2 regions of the Sporosarcina sp. P18a genome follow, and region 2 is predicted to be linked to the other one. Evidence: riboswitches for the same ligand, from Rfam matches in the RefSeq annotation. Region 2 holds a riboswitch; the other holds the start of a gene.
What was found. Region 2 has a riboswitch for S-adenosylmethionine ahead of CSV75_RS12030 (O-acetylhomoserine aminocarboxypropyltransferase/cysteine synthase family protein). Riboswitches for the same ligand answer to the same signal wherever they lie in the genome.
Positions count from the first base shown of each region.

Region 1 (6,035 bases), on a different contig from region 2:
TTGGTAATTTATTTATTACTTTTTATTAAATGAATGAGAGGTTAGTTGAAAGAACATCTCTGAAAACACCTGAAAGAGATGACTTTTTTACGATTTCCTGCAATAAAGAATCACTTATTTTCTTCTCTCCCATTATCACAACATGAATTAGTATAATCATGTTCCCAGCAGCATGAATTAAAATAGTCAGGATTTACATAATTCCCGCATGGATAATATTTTCCCATCACATTAGGCGGAACTTTTACACCTGGGGGAAGATCTTTTGCTGTATAAGGGAAAGACTCAGATGCTTGGTTATTCCTATAGAAGAGGAATAGAGGAACCCTAGGAAGTTGACTAGCGTCAACCCAGGTAAAGCCATTTTCAGAGGTGACGGACGACGGACGCGGGGCACCGAAACTTATCACAAGATTTACGTAACCTTTTTTATCAATAATCGTCTGGAAATCACTTATCGTATAGAGTCCTAAAAGACCTCCTGGGGTGATAAAACTCATACTCCAATATCGCATATTCTCATCGCCAACGATTCCCATGTTGTGATAGGTGTCTGGGACCGTAGGGGCTTTCCAGCGAAGGTACAACAACTGAACGGAATTGCGTTGTATTTGGTCAGAAATAATATAGGTGGTATTTCCTTCAGGCTGGAATAACTGGCTTAATTCGCCCAGAGTGCTCCAGTTTAATTCACAGAATGGAGCATACTTCCCATTATCGCGATTTCTTGAAATATTATTATCATACGTAGTCGTATTAAAATAATCTTCAAAATTCACATCATTGGGGTAATTATGTTGCTGAAGATTTGTCGGGCAAAATTGCCCAGCACTATAATTATTAGCAGGATTTGACGGATGAGGATGATGTCTATGATCTTTCTTTACTGGGCAGTAAGTGATAATAGGAAGTCCTACACCTCCTGTTGTATCATAACCAATACTCGGTACATAGACCCTATATATGATGAACCCACGTCTATTAGGAACACCATTTGCCAAGGTGCCGGCGTAAATGATGTTATTTCCTGCACTGGGAACAAAGTGGCTGGATCCATCCGGGGGTGCGGTAAACCGGATTTTCAAGGTATAGTTGCGATTTTTTGCATTCCAGTTCGCACCAGGCAAAAAGGGATTGGTACTACCTGGATCGGGGAGTAACTGGCGGTCAACTACTGATGTTACGGAAAGATTAAATTCACCGGCTATATTGAAGGAAAAATATCGTGCATATGGATATTGGCCTTTTATTACAATTTCGGTTTCCTGAGCCACCTCGTATGGGAAAATATCGTAGCTGGCATTATAGTCCCCTAACACGAGATAAGTGTTACTAGGTTGATGAATCCAATTTTGCTGAGGACCCGGGTTTGGACAGTTATTCATGGAGTTAACACATCCTTTCTTTTGATTAATGTAATATATGGAGTTCTCCATCTTAATGAAACGGTAGCCGCCTAAGAATGCAACAGGCGTAATTCTAATTAAGCTCAACTGCTGAAAGTTTAAACTTGAGTTTCTATCCCTTTTTAGCCAAAACAAATCCCTCCTATACTGTCTGCATAGAAGGGATAAATCCAAGTAAACTTAGCGACTAAAGAAAAAACGCACTTAGATATACCGGAGTGAATCGTATTATAAGTGAGGATAAACACTTTAAGCATTAATTAAAAGATGATATAAATAAAAGGGTGTTAGGTAAGAAATCCATATGTCCACGACTTTTAAAAAGCACTATAAAAAATATAGAAGCTTAATTTACAAACTAGCTATACAGGCGTCCATTCATGTCAAGGATCTTTTCCGTGGTTATACTGAAAGAGAATGTATTTGATGCTTGAAAGATGACTTTAAAAATGGCACAATCATTAACTACTGATTTAGGAACTGCCGATAATCTAATAAATAATGCGGGCATTGCAACATTTGGTACTGTCTTGGAGATGGACTCAGAGGAATGGAAGAACATAGTAGATGTAAATTTAATGGGCACGTATTATGTTACACGTGCTATATTACCGCAATTAATTGAAAAAAATGCAGGCGACATCATTAATTTTTCATCGACAAGTGGTTTAAATGAAGCATCTACTTCAAGTGCATACAGTGCATCCAAATTTGCGGTAATTGGCTTCACAGAATCAATAGCACAAGAGGTACGACGAAATAATATTCGTGTTTCGGCTTTAATGCCAAGTACTGTCGCAACGGATTTGGCACTAGATTTAAACTTAATTAAAGAAAACGATGACTCTAAATTGATTCAATCAGAAGACATGGCTGAAGTGATTGTAAATCAATTGAAATTAAATCGACATGTGTATGTGAAAACAGCCAGTTTCATTGCTACGAATCCATTTTAATCAATTTACTTACTTGATAAAACATGAACAGGCCTATCCAGATAAACTGGATAGGCCCGTTTTAGTGGTTCAACATAGATCTTTGTATTAATACGTAGTTACCGTGTTCTTTTAATGTAACACCGATACCTATTAACGGGCCTTCTATCGTAGCATTAGCATATTTTGTGTCACCGGTTTTTTCTTTTTTAGCAAGTTGACTAGCAATATAAGTATTTAACTCTACAGCACTGTAGCTTGTTGGTACACGCGGTGATAGATATTGGACATAGGCATAACATTCGCCAGCAACTTTACATTAGTCTGCTTTAGGTGGATGAACGGTTACAACATGATCGTTGACGGAAACTGTGGCGGCCCGCTTTTCCTTTTTACTATTCAACACGTACATCGGTTGCTTCATCCGTTAAAGTTGTTGCATTTGCTGGTGAAATCGACGCTAGTATAAATAATGTAACTAGTAAATACTACACATACTATTTTAAAAATAAGAATGGCATTATCCTCTCTTCAAAGTAAGTAGTTAAGTAGTATTAATTCCACACGGAGATTATGGAGAATTGTTAAAAGGCCAATTAAAAGTAAATGATGTTTAGGTGTTTTTTTAGTAATAGCATGGTTACCGTCCGAATCGGTCTTTTTTCATTCAATTTTATGGTTACTAAAATTTACTTATTCGGTAAATATATCTCTTTTCCGAGTATTCTGCTAGAAAAAGTAATGATAAGGCTATTGTTACTAATAATTTGCACTTGACAATAATCCGAATCTTACATATTATCGTAATACAATCTAAATAGATAACTTATCAAGAGAGACTGAGGGACAGGCCCAATGACGTCCAGCAACCATCATTTTATGAAAGGTGCTAATTCCTGCAGAATGCATAATTCTGAGAGATGAGGTTAGATAGAAAAACCTCTTTTGTGAAAGAGGTTTTTTTATATTCAAGTATGTAGTGATTCTCAACAGTATTAGAAGTTCTGGAAGATGTTTGAAACAACAGATTAAATAAGGGAGTGGTACAGATGAAGAGGAAATCTCGTGTACTTATGATCATGATTGGACTATTCGCGTTTAATGGAATAGTAAGTGGTTGTTCCAATAAGGAAGCTACTGAAGAAGTGAAGGAAAAAGTAATTTTAGTTGGTACACAGAATGATTACCCTCCTTTTGCATTTGCTAATGAGAAGAATGAACTCACTGGATTTGATGTGGAAGTAATGAAAGAAATCGATAAGAAACTAGATGGCTATACTTTTGATTTTGTTGCAACACCTTGGGATAGTATGTTTTTAGCATTAGAATCAAATAAAATTCAGGCAGTGATTGATCAGGTTGCTAAAACACCGGATCGTGAAGAAAAATTCTTATTTACTGATGAATCATATTTTGCGGCGGAGACTGTCCTAGTTGTAAAATCTGGACGAACGGATATTCAAACTGTGGAGGACTTGGAAGGAAAAAAGGTAGGGGCTTTGGCAGGCGATTCTTATACGTTACTTTTGGAAGAGTATAATAAAAAAGCAGAAAACGACATTATTCTAAAATACAGTGAAAGTGGTAATCCTTCAGAAATTTTGCAGGATATACAAACGGGCCGTATTGATGCCTATGTAAATGACCCAATTATGATTAACTCGGTCATAGACAAATTTGGATTAGATTTAGAAGTGGTAGGACAACCTCTCGTAAACGACAATATGGGAATTGTTTTTAAAGATAATGAGCAGGGAGAGGAGTTGAAAGTATTAATTGATCCGGTTTTGAAAGAACTTAAAGAAGATGGCACATTAGTTGAGCTTTCAAAGAAGTGGACCGGTGGAGAATACATCCCTGAATAAGGCGAGAGAAGTGAATGCGAAATGGAAAATTTATTAGATATTAATTTCTTACTAGAGAGCTTTCCCATAATTATTGCACGATTACCCGTTACCATTGGCATTGCTGTAGGTTCATTAATATTGAGCCTATTGATCGGAGTTGCCGCAGCGCTAATAAAAATATATAAAGTTCCTGTATTAAAGACAATTTCTTCATTCTATGTATCTTTTATCAGAGGGACACCGTTGTTAGTTCAACTATATCTCGTTTTTTATGGAATACCGAAAGTGATTTACTATTTTCAAATTGAGTATGGTTGGCTTCAGTTTGTAGATGTAAATGTGATTCCGCCAGAGTTATATGCATTACTAGCCTTTTCTATTAATTTAGGAGCTTATTTATCGGAAACAATTAGATCGGCAATTGAATCTGTCGATAAAGGTCAATTTGAAGCAGCAAAATCAATTGGTATGCGACCATCCCAAATGATGCTTAAAATTATCTTTCCACAGGCCCTAGCGGTTGCGATACCTAACCTAGGAAATATGTTTATCAGTACAATCAAAGATACTTCTCTAGTTTTCATTATTGGAGTCATTGATATTATGGGTCAAGCTAAAATTCTTGGTTCTCGGGGATTGGCCTTTTTCGAAGTATACATAGCTACTGCCATTATTTATTGGATTCTTTGCATCCTAGTTGAGAGATTGCTTGTACGTATTGAAAAACGTGCCCGAAGATATGAAAGAGGGATTACCGCATGATTAAAATGGAAAATGTCCATAAGTACTTTGACCAACAACATGTGTTAAAAGGAATTGATCTATCCATAAAAAAAGGCGAGGTTGTTGCTATTTTAGGCCCAAGTGGCTCGGGTAAATCGACATTATTACGGTGCATCAATTTCTTGGAGCATCCCACCAGCGGAATTATTGAAATAAATGGAGAAAGTGTAGACGTAGAAGCTGCAAGTAAAGCCGACATTCTTTCCCTGCGAACGTCAACGGGAATGGTATTTCAACAGTATAATTTATTCAAGAATTTAACAGTCCTACAAAATGTAATGATTGGTTTAACGAATGTCAAACATATAAATACAAAGGATGCAAAAAAACGAAGTGTAGAAATTCTTGAAAAGGTTGGTCTTAAGGAGAGGCTTGATTTTTATCCGGTGCAACTTTCTGGTGGTCAACAACAAAGAGTTGGTATTGCTAGAGCCCTGGCGCTTAATCCAGAAGTTTTCTTATTGGATGAACCTACATCTTCACTTGATCCAGAGATGGTTGATGAAGTGCTAGCTGTTATAAAAGATGTTGCAAGTGAAGGAAATACAATGTTAATTGTCACACACGAACTAAACTTTGCACGCGAAATTTCAGACCGAGTAATTTTTATGGAAGATGGAGTAATTATTGAAGAGGGAACTTCCAAAGAAATTTTTAGCAATCCTCGTGTTGAAAGAACTAAAAGATTTTTAAGTAAAGTTTTATAGGAGTTATAATGTCTATCTCTGCAGTTGTTATTAGGAAGGAAGATTATAAATGAATCCAATAGAGCATATTTTAAATGATTTTCCTGTCATGATTACTGACGGTGCAATGGCTACAGAACTTGAAAGTTATGGGTGCAATTTGAAAGATCGTTTATGGTCTGCCAAGGTGCTAATTGAAGACCCAGAGCTAATTAGGAAAGTACATACAGCATATTTTAAGGCTGGCGCGGATTGTGCTATAACTGCAAGCTATCAGGCGACCATTGATGGCTATCTTGATAGTGGTTTATCTAGGGAAGAGGCCATTGCCTTAATTAAAAGATCTGTTCAAATCGCTGTCGAGTCACGTGATGAGTT
Region 1 covers NZ_PDYQ01000003.1:341,616-347,650, reverse strand. Annotated here, with positions in the region: gene CSV75_RS11380 (hypothetical protein) at 111-1,541, opposite strand; partial or broken gene CSV75_RS11375 (SDR family NAD(P)-dependent oxidoreductase) at 1,862-2,362, shown strand; SAM riboswitch class I at 3,165-3,268, shown strand; gene CSV75_RS11370 (transporter substrate-binding domain-containing protein) at 3,415-4,206, shown strand; gene CSV75_RS11365 (amino acid ABC transporter permease) at 4,228-4,950, shown strand; gene CSV75_RS11360 (amino acid ABC transporter ATP-binding protein) at 4,947-5,678, shown strand; gene mmuM (homocysteine S-methyltransferase) at 5,728-6,035, shown strand, end outside.
Region 1: it holds a riboswitch for S-adenosylmethionine, as region 2 does, so the genes downstream of both, CSV75_RS11370 (transporter substrate-binding domain-containing protein) here and CSV75_RS12030 (O-acetylhomoserine aminocarboxypropyltransferase/cysteine synthase family protein) in region 2, are expected to answer to the same signal.

Region 2 (6,035 bases):
GATGGAGATTGGCCCGAATCGCTGTGCGGTACGGTAAATAGTTAATTTAATTCATATGAAAAAATTTAAAGGAGAAGATATATATGAATACAACAACATTTTTAGATGCAAAAGGCCTGGCATGTCCAATGCCAATCGTACGGGCAAAGAAAGCAATGAAGGATATGCAAACAGGAGAAGTTCTTGAGATTCATACGACAGATAAAGGATCAGTATCCGACCTGACAGCATGGGCTGCTTCTGGCAATCATGAAATAAAAGATCAGCAACAAGAGTCTGATGTCTTTAAATTCTGGATCCAAAAAGGATAAACTAAGGATAGAGGGAATGGCTGTCTCCCTCTTTCGTCGGGAAGAAGGGAGGACATCATGACAATTCCATTTATTATCACGATCTTCCTCATTGGATTCGTCGGCTCATTCCTTTCCGGTATGATGGGAATCGGTGGCGCAATTGTCAAATATCCAATGTTGCTATTTATTCCTGCATTACTTGGTTTTGCTGCATTTACACCACATGAAGTAGCCGGAATTACTGCAGTGGAAGTTTTCTTTGCATCACTTTCAGGCGTTTTAGCGTATAGAAAGAGTAATCTGATCTTGAAGCCACTCGTTCTTTATATGGGAATCAGTGTATTAGTCGGCAGTGTACTTGGCGGTGCTGGGTCTAGTATGCTTTCAGAAGCTACTGTCAACGTAATCTACGGTATTCTAGCCGTCATGGCGGCTATTATGATGTTTATACCAAAAAAAGGACACGACAATCAGCCGATCGATGAGATTACATTCAATCGCTTCATTGCTTCAAGTGCAGCCTTTATCGTCGGCTTGGCGGCTGGAATCGTCGGAGCTGGCGGCGCATTTATCATGGTACCGATTATGCTCGTGATACTAAAAATCCCCACACGCGTCACGATTGCTACATCCCTAGCAATTACGCTGTTGTCATCGGTGGGCTCGGCATCAGGCAAGCTCTTAACAGGGCAAGTACCCTATGGACCAGCTGTCGTTATGATTGTCGCTAGCATCATTGCCGCTCCGCTCGGTGTAAAAATGAGCCGAAAAGTAAACACCAAAGTACTACAAAGCATCCTAGCCGTACTTATCATGGCTTCCGCCGTGAAAATATGGTGGGACATATTCTAACCAATCACAATCGCCAGCACATCGTTCAATGAACATGTGCTGGTGATTTTTTGTGTGAAGTCATAAGTGGAACATCATTAAATGCACTTCGGCTCTTGTAGGTAGCTCCCGTTTAGTAAATGTGTAAATCATTATACGTCAAAATAATCAAGGACGTAAACTAGTTGATCGTAAGTGGAAGGCGACGAGTGCAATGATGTGCTCCTAACGCTGCGCTTTTACTCGCAAAAGCCGTTCTTCGTAACGGCTCTTCCCAGAGGATCAGCGTGTGTCTAGAGACCCTGTCAGGTGCCTTAATTTCTGCAAAGTACACAGAAATACGGCAAAGCGAACCCTTCGCTGTTCGCTTGGCTCAAGCCACGCCCTCGGGAAAGCGTTCGCCTGGAACGCAGATCAACGGTGCCTTCACTTTTCCTACTTTCATTGCAAGGTATTAAAATTAATATTAACTTCAAAACATTCAATTAAATTACCTTGCAATAGACTAGGAATAGCCGTATACTATTTTTCAACGATGGAAAACGAATAGACATACTCTTATCAAGAGAGGCGGAGGGATTAGGCCCTGTGATGCCCGGCAACCGGCGAAAGCAAAGGTGCTACTTCCTACAAACTTTCAATAGTTTGGAAGATAAGGGAGGAATGAGCGAAAGCAGAGCCCTCTTCTTATTATGGAAGATGGCTTTTTCTGTACTTAGCGAATCGTCCTCTTGTGTTTTTCTTGTCTAGTTCTAGGAGGAAGTTGTCCGAGGAATTTCGTTGTTCCATCAATACATAAAAAAGGGGAATGGTTATGACGAATTTACAGCCAGAAACGATATTATTACACGGAGGGCAAAAGCCGGATCCAGAAACAGGCTCACGTGCCTTACCGATTCATCGTACGACTTCTTATGTATTCAGAGACACGGAGCACGCACAAAACTTATTTGCCTTGAAAGAAGCCGGCAATATTTATACAAGAATTACGAACCCGACAGTAGCTGTCTTTGAAGAGCGTGTCGCGCAGTTAGAAGGTGGAACAGCTGCAGTGGCATTGTCTTCTGGAATGGCGGCCATTGCTTTTTCTATTATGAACATCGCTGAAGCGGGCGATGAAATCGTTGCAGCCAGCAATCTCTACGGTGGCACATATAACTTATTCGCCGTGACATTACCACGCTATGGCATCAACGTGAAGTTTGTTGACGCGTCCGATCCAAAGAACTTTGAAGCAGCTATTACGGATAAAACGAAAGCGTTGTTTGCAGAAACAATTGGTAACCCGAGTTTGCAAGTTCTTGACGTGGAAGCTGTTGCGAACATCGCACATGATAATGGCATTCCATTACTAGTAGATAATACATTCCCGTCTCCTTATGGATCAAATCCTATCGAGTACGGTGCAGATGTAGTGATCCACTCAGCGACGAAATGGATTGGCGGACACGGTACGACCATCGGTGGTGTAGCCGTGGATGCAGGGAAATTCGATTGGACACAAGGTAGATTCCCGGGCTTTACAGAGCCGGATGAATCCTATCATGGCTTACGTTACGGAATCGATACAGCTGCCGCGGCTTTCGCAACGAAACTGCGCGTGCAATTGCTAAGAGACTTCGGTCCATGTCTGTCACCAGATAGTGCATTTAACTTGTTGCAAGGTTTGGAAACCCTTCATTTACGCGTACCTCGTCACAATGAGAACGCACAAAAAGTCGCGGCATTCCTACAACAACACCCGGCAGTAGAATGGGTGACGTATACTGGTCTAGAGGATCATCCAACAGCGGAACTAGCAAATAAATATTTGAAAAACGGCTATGGTTCAATTATCGTATTCGGTATTAAAGGTGGACGCGATGCAGGAAGACAAGTAATCGACAATGTAGAAATTTGGTCTCATGTAGCGAATGTGGGAGATGCGAAGTCATTAATCATTCATCCGGCATCTACAACTCATCAGCAGTTGTCTGTGGAAGATTTGAAAGACTCAGGCGTTAGCGAAGAGCTAATCCGCTTATCTGTAGGGCTGGAGTCAGCAGAGGATATTATTGCAGATTTGAAGCAAGCCATCGAAAAAGCAGCAAACTAATATATAAAAAGAACACCGTCGCAAATGCGACGGTGTTCTTTTCTTTACTATCGTTGTATTCGATTTTTTTCATCTTTGAGTGATTTGAACAGCGAAACGACCATCATAATGAGTATGATAGAGAATGGCAAGGCGGCAATAATGATGACGTTTTGCAGTGCACCCAATCCTCCGACATATAAAAGAATAACTGCGATGGCAGATTGAATGACGCCCCAGACCACTTTCAAATTATTCGGTGGAGTCAATGACCCGTATGACGACTGCATACCGAGTACAAATGTAGCAGAATCCGCTGATGTGATAAAGAACGATGTAATCAACAAGATTGCAATGACTGATATGATGAATGATAAAGGCAATTCGCTGAACATTTCAAAGATCGTCAATTCAGTTGCACTCGCAGCTAAGTCGATGATGCCAGCTTTTTGCGTTTCGATTGCTGTCGTCCCAAATGCTGTGAACCAGATCATACTGAGCACAGTAGGAACAACTAGTACGCCAATCATGAACTCGCGAATCGTTCTACCTTTTGATACGCGGGCAATGAACATCCCGACAAATGGTGCCCAAGCTATCCACCAAGACCAGTAGAATAGAGTCCAACCATTGAGCCAGATACGATTTTCCGGGGTGAGTGGTGCGGTTCGGAAACTCATACGAATGAGATTTTCCAAGTAGCCACCGATGGAATCAGTGAACATGTTGAAAATCAATAATGTGGGTCCGAGCGCAATAATGAAAACTAACAATGCCAATGCCAAAATCATATTAGCATTAGATAAAATTTTAATTCCTTTTCCAAGTCCACTCCACGCAGATGCAAGGAATAATACCGTTACCACTGCAATGATAAAGAACTGGGACCAGAAGCCGATTGATATACCAAATAAGTAGTTGAGTCCGGCGTTGATTTGGACAGCTCCAAATCCAAGTGATGTCGCCACACCGAAAACAGTGGCAAAAATAGCGAAGACGTCAATGACTGTCCCGAGCTTTCCGTCTACTCGATCACCAAAAATTGGACGAAGTGTAACGGAGATTAATCCGGGTTGTCTTTTGCGGAACTGGAAATATGCCAATACTAAAGCGGTCATGCCATATACAGACCAAGCATGGAAACCCCAGTGGAAGAATGTCGACTGCATTGCTTCTTTATAAGCAGCTTTTGTTTCAGGAGCCTCTGTTGCAGGACTTACTGCGTAATGCGAAAGAGGTTCGGCCGCACCGTAGAACACGAGTCCAATTCCCATACCAGCGGAAAATAGCATCGCCAGCCAGGAAAACATGGAAAACTGCGGTCTGTCATTATCCTTTCCTAATCGGATTTTACCGGTCGGACTGAATATCAAGTATACCGAAATGAAGAATAACATGGAGACGGTTAGTAAGTAATACCAGCCGAATGAATCCGAAATATAGGCTTGGATAGTGGACGTGATTTCTTCAAAGTGCTTGGGGGCAATGACGCCGTATCCCACTGCCAATATGACAGCCACTAATGTAATGTAAAATGTTGTTGATATTTTTTTCATAGGTCCTCCTATTTAGAATGTAGTCTGAGAAATGAGCAAAGTACATAATCGAAACAGTAGAATAAAATTGCATATATACAGTTGATAATACCCGTTTGACCGCCCATATAAACGTTAAATAAACGACGTTCTATTGCCAAATTCATCGCAAATACAAATAGAATTGACGAAAAAATTTGCTTCTCGTCGCATATGTAAGTTGTTTCCGTAGTACCATTCATGTGCTTGCTCAAAAAAGTCGCCTTGCGCTTGTGACAGTATACATGAAACGCATGGGTGATTTCTACCTTAACAAACAATCTCCTTTCACACAACAGGAACAGTGGCCATGTTATACTATTGAAACAAAGGTAATGAGGAGGAAATTTTCATGCAATATTCACAGCCTAAGATGCTTCAGCTCGTAAAGCATAGCCCAGAGCTAAACAGAAAATTGAAAGCGATTATGAAAGAGCATGAGCTAGAGAAAAGCTTTGCATTGAAAGCACTTTATCATGCAGAAGTGAAAGACGGCGGAGTCTATCAGCGGGATTATCAGGAGCTGTAAGTAGACGCACACGTATATAGCGGGCGTTGTACTAGACATTATTCACAAAAAGACCGATGAGAGATTCTTTTCATCGGCTCTTTACACTACGGGTTGCTATATGAGTAGCCACGTTAACTGATGTACATACTAAAAAAAAGAGCAGCCAAAATTGGCTGCTCTTTTTTGTGATGAATGAAAAGCGAATGATTATATTTGATCACGATGCTTTCTCCTTTAAAAATCATGAAGGATTAAACGGTTGATTACCTTCCGACTGCTTGTTCTTCTTCGAGTTCGCGTTTTTATTCTTAGCCGCATCGTTCTGTCCAATGACATCAAAATCGTCAGGACTCAAATCATATCCAAAACCATATTCCTCGCGCATGTTCTCATTTTTCTTCTTATTGTTCTTTTTGTTAGACATGTTCGTCACCTCCATTATAGAAGTGTGGCATTCTTATTGGAGATTATACATCTGCTAGGAGCGGTTGTGACGTTGCATAGAGCGGTTGGATATGTTCTATGAGCACAAAAGAATTCATTCATATCGATCTTAAGATTTTCTTCATATTTATCCTCAGTCTTTGTTAAGAGTGGGGTGGTAGAATGAAGGTATTAGTGAGACGGGGTGACGTACATGGCAGAGTTTACAGTGCTTGTAGCAGATGACGATAAGGAAATTCGTGAGGGAATTGAGATTTATTTGAAAAATGAAGGATATCGTGTACTGAAAGCGAAAGATGGGCAAGAAG
Region 2 covers NZ_PDYQ01000004.1:89,405-95,439, forward strand. Annotated here, with positions in the region: gene CSV75_RS12015 (MBL fold metallo-hydrolase) at 1-37, shown strand, start outside; gene CSV75_RS12020 (sulfurtransferase TusA family protein) at 84-311, shown strand; gene CSV75_RS12025 (sulfite exporter TauE/SafE family protein) at 369-1,145, shown strand; SAM riboswitch class I at 1,680-1,783, shown strand; gene CSV75_RS12030 (O-acetylhomoserine aminocarboxypropyltransferase/cysteine synthase family protein) at 1,939-3,219, shown strand; gene CSV75_RS12035 (glycine betaine uptake BCCT transporter) at 3,267-4,754, opposite strand; gene CSV75_RS16445 (hypothetical protein) at 5,125-5,301, shown strand; gene CSV75_RS12045 (hypothetical protein) at 5,525-5,707, opposite strand; gene CSV75_RS12050 (response regulator transcription factor) at 5,921-6,035, shown strand, end outside.